Regions from separate parts of the Paucibacter sp. B51 genome, predicted to be linked through region 1. Evidence: predicted binding sites of a transcription regulator. Region 1 holds the regulator's gene; the other holds the start of a gene.
The links. The regulator sigma-54, encoded in region 1, starts transcription at its own class of promoters, with help from an activator protein. The targets are predictions, from matches to a motif close to TGGCANGNAANCTGCTTT.
Positions count from the first base shown of each region.

Region 1 (2,183 bases):
TCTCGAAATGGGAATCACCTGAAATCGGTGTGCGTGTTCACGTTTGGGGGTGAACGGGTGAACGGGTGAACAGGTGAACAGGTGAACAGGTGAATGGTGAATGGTGAATGGTGAATGGTGAATGGTGAATCGTGGGGTGTGGTTCACCAGTTCACTGATTCACCCGTTCACTCAAGCTTCAAGCTTCAAGCTTCAAACCACCCGCCGCATCGTCGTCGTCCCGATGTGCATGCCTTCGCGGTATTTGGCGACGGTGCGGCGCGCGACCTGGATGCCTTGCTCTTCCAGCATGCTGGCCAGGGCGCTGTCGGACAGGGGTTTGGCCGGGTTCTCGGCGGCGATGAACTGCTTGATCAGCTCGCGCACGGCGGTGCTGGAGGCCTCGCCGCCAGCCTCGGTGGACAGGCCCGAGCCGAAGAAATACTTGAGCTCGAAGGTGCCGAAGGGCGTGGCCATGTACTTGGCCGTGGTCACGCGCGAGATGGTCGATTCGTGCAGGCCCAGCTCATCGGCGATCTCGCGCAGCACCAGGGGCTTCATGGCCACGGCGCCGTGGCTGAAGAAACCTTTTTGCCGCTCGACGATGGCGGTGGAGACGCGCAGGATGGTGTCGAAGCGCTGTTGGATGTTCTTGATGAACCAGCGTGCCTCCTGCAGCTGGCCGCCCAGGGCGCTGTTGCTGATGCCGCCGCGCGTCTGGCGCAGGGCGTTGGCGTAGAGCTCGTTGATGCGCAGCTTGGGCGCGACCTCGGGGTTGATGATGACGCGCAGCTCGCGGCCGACCTTGCGCACGATCACGTCCGGGATCACCGCCGGCGCCTGGCCGCGGGCAAAGCGCCGGCCGGGCTTGGGCTCCAGGGCCACGATCAGGGCTTGCGCTTCACGCAGCAAGGCATCGTCGGCGCCGGTCAGCAGCATCAGGCGGCGGCTGTCGCGCTTGGCCAGCAGGTCCAAGTGCTTTTTGCAGATCATGATGGCGATCACCTGCGGCGCGCTACGCGGCAGCTGGCGCAGCTGCAGCTCCAGGCATTCCGTCAGCTCGCGGGCACCGACGCCGGGCGGGTCCATGTGGTGCAGCCATTTGAGGGCGATGCGCAGGTGGTCGAGCAGCTCCTCGCGCTCGGCGGCGCTGTCCTCGTCACCGTCCGGCACCAGGGCCTCGGCGATGGCTTCCAGGCTGTCCTCGAGATAGCCGTCCTCGTTGAGCGAATCGATCAGCAGGCGCAGCGCCAGCTGGTCGGTATCGCTGAGGTGCATGCCGGCCATCTGCTGGACCAGATGCTCTTGCAGGCTGATCTCGGCCGATTCCTGGTCGCTGCGTTCGCCGTCTTCATCGTTGCTGCCCGAGCCGCTGCCGTTGTTGCTGGGCAGTTCGCGGATGCCGTCGAAATCGTCGCCCTCGGTGCCGTTCTCCCAGTCCTCGCGTTCGGTGCTGCCGAAGTCTTCGGCCTGCAGCTCGGGCGTGGCCTCGGCCTCGGCGCCGCCGCCCAGCTCACGGTCGGCGCCGCTGTCCTCGGCGGCGCTGGCCGGGCGCAGCTCGGGCAGCTCGGGCGTGGCGACGGAGAAGTCTTCTTCGGTTTCGAGCAGCGGGTTCTGCGCCAGCATCTGCTCGACTTCCTGATTCAGCTCCAGCGTGGACAGTTGCAGCAGGCGGATCGATTGCTGCAGCTGCGGCGTCAAGGCCAGATGCTGGCTCAGTCGAACCTGGAGTGACTGCTTCATGGCGCGGGCTCAGGGGCAGTCGTGAGATGCAGGAATCCCAGCATCAGCCCCGCGCGGGGCTGCCGTGGCAGCGGGCGTGTAGGCATCCATGGCCGGCTCTACATGCGGAAATGTTCGCCGAGATAGACCTTGCGCACATCGGCGTTGGCCACGATCTCGTCCGGCGTGCCCTCGGCCAGCACCGAGCCCTCGCTGATGATGTAGGCCCGGTCGCAGATGCCCAGGGTCTCGCGCACATTGTGGTCGGTGATCAGCACGCCGATCTGGCGCGCTTTCAGGAAACCGATGATGCGCTGGATCTCCAGCACCGCGATCGGGTCCACGCCGGCGAAGGGTTCGTCCAGCAGGATGAAGCGCGGTTGCGTGGCCAGGGCGCGGGCGATCTCGACGCGGCGGCGTTCGCCGCCCGAGAGCGCCGGCGCCGGGCTGTCGCGCAGCTTCTCGATGCTGAGGTCGTGCAG
Region 1 is NZ_JAPIVN010000001.1:1,341,465-1,343,647, forward strand. It holds gene OOB33_RS05710 (RNA polymerase factor sigma-54) at 193-1,722, opposite strand; gene lptB (LPS export ABC transporter ATP-binding protein) at 1,821-2,183, opposite strand, start outside.

Region 2 (2,183 bases), 1.6 Mb from region 1:
CGACCCGTGTGACATCCAAACCCTAGGTTTGAAATCCAAGCCGGAAAATGCCCTAGGGCATCCACCCAGTCAATTCGATATCACTGAGCTGGACCAATCAGCCAATTGGACCAGTTCACTCAGCAACACGCTGCACTGGTAGACGAGTTGGCCGAAGCTGCCGAAGACCTCAACAAGCAGGCAAGTCAGTTGGTTGGCGTCGTGGGGTTCTTTAATGTCGTGAGTCATCATCTGCAGAACGTCAGGCTGGATTCGTCAGCCGACAGGCACGAATTTTGCGTCGCATTGGCCACCATGCCAAGCCTGCCACCTAACGCCCCAGTGCTTCGTGTGCTGTTGATCAACGACGGCGCCCACCACTTGCAACTGATTCAGCAAGAGTTGGCGACGCAGGGCTGCGAGGTTGTAGGGGTGATTGCTGAAGCCACCCTAATTCACGACTGCGTGCTGCGCCTGCAGCCCGATGTGGTCATCGTGGACAGTGCCTCACCCTCGCGCGACACCCTGGAGCACCTGGCCACGCTCAACGAGCGCATGCCTCGCCCGGTGCTGGTGTTCTCGGAAAGCAGCCGCGATGACCCAATGCGCCATGCGCTCAAGGCCGGCGTCAGCGCCTATGTGGTGGCGGGGCTGCAAAGCGGGCGCCTGGCCGGCGTGATGCAGGTAGCGATTGCCCGCTTCGAGCAAGACCTTGCCCTGCGTCAGGAGCTGGGTCGCACGCAGGCGCAGCTGGCCGGACGCAAACGCATTGAAAAGGCCAAGGGCATCTTGATGCGCCAGCTCACGCTGGACGAAGACGGCGCCCACCGCCAGATGCGCCGCATGGCCATGGACCGCGGCCTGCCCCTGGGGGAGCTGGCCGACCGCATCATCGACGCCCACAATCTCTTGCGCCCGATTTGATGCCACAGCGCACCATGCTGGCACATCAGGGCGCTCGAAAGTGCACGCAATGCGTGCATTACGGGCCGCCAGCCCGGGCAAAGCGCTGGCACGCTTCCTGCGTAATGAAAGCTGCGGCCCGCAACGACGTGGGCTGGTAAGACCGAGTTTCCTGCACCGCATTTTTCTTTCGGGCAAAGGCGTCCGACCGTTCAACCCAGCCATTTCTTGGCGCCGGGCTTGAAGGTCGCGACGCCTTTTTTCGTTTTGTCTTGGAGATTTTTATTCATGCACAAGGTCAAGCACGCCATGGAGGGTTTGATGAGCGAACCACGTCGAAAACTGCTGCTGGGAGCCGCCGCTGCGGCCGCTCTGCCCGCCGCGTCAGCGGTATCAACAGGTGCTTGGGCCGCCGGCTCCGACAAGCCCGAAAAGGAAGAAGTGCGCATCGGCTTCATTCCGCTGACCGACTGCGCCTCGGTGGTGATGGCCTCGGTGCTGGGCTTTGACAAGAAGTACGGCATCAAGATCGTCGCCAGCAAGGAGGCCTCCTGGGCCGGTGTGCGCGACAAGCTGGTCAACGGCGAGCTCGACATGGCGCACGCCCTCTACGGTCTGGTCTACGGCGTTCACCTGGGCGTGGCCGGGCCCAAGAAGGACATGGCCGTGCTGATGACGCTCAACAACAATGGCCAGGCCATCACCCTGGCCAAGAAGCTGGCCGACCAGGGCGCGGTGGATGGCGCCTCGCTGGCCAAGCTGATGCGCCAGGACAAGCGCGAATACACCTTCGCCCAGACCTTCCCCACCGGCACGCACGCCATGTGGCTGTACTACTGGCTGGCCGCGCATGGCGTTCACCCGCTGAAGGACAGCAAGGTCATCACCGTGCCGCCGCCGCAGATGGTGGCGAATATGCGGGTCGGCAATATGGACGGCTTTTGCGTGGGCGAACCCTGGAACCACCGCGCCATCATGGACGGCATCGGTATCACCGCGGCCACCACCCAAGACATCTGGCCCGACCACCCCGAGAAAGTGTTGGCCTCCAGCGGCGACTTTGCCAAGAAGAACCCCAACACCGCGCGCGCCGTCATCATGGCCGTGCTGGAGGCCAGCCGCTGGATCGACTCCAATCTCCAGAACAAGCTGAAGATGGCCGACACCATCGCCGACAAGGCCTATGTCAACACCAGCGCCGAGGCGATCAACCAGCGCATCCTGGGCCGCTACCAGAACGGCCTGGGCAAGACCTGGGACGACCCGCATGCGATGAAGTTCTTCAACGACGGCGCGGTCAA
Region 2 is NZ_JAPIVN010000001.1:2,975,778-2,977,960, reverse strand. It holds gene OOB33_RS12780 (ANTAR domain-containing response regulator) at 295-903, shown strand; gene OOB33_RS12775 (CmpA/NrtA family ABC transporter substrate-binding protein) at 1,204-2,183, shown strand, end outside.
Region 2: the regulator sigma-54 is predicted to act here: its motif matches at 990-1,007, upstream of OOB33_RS12775 (CmpA/NrtA family ABC transporter substrate-binding protein).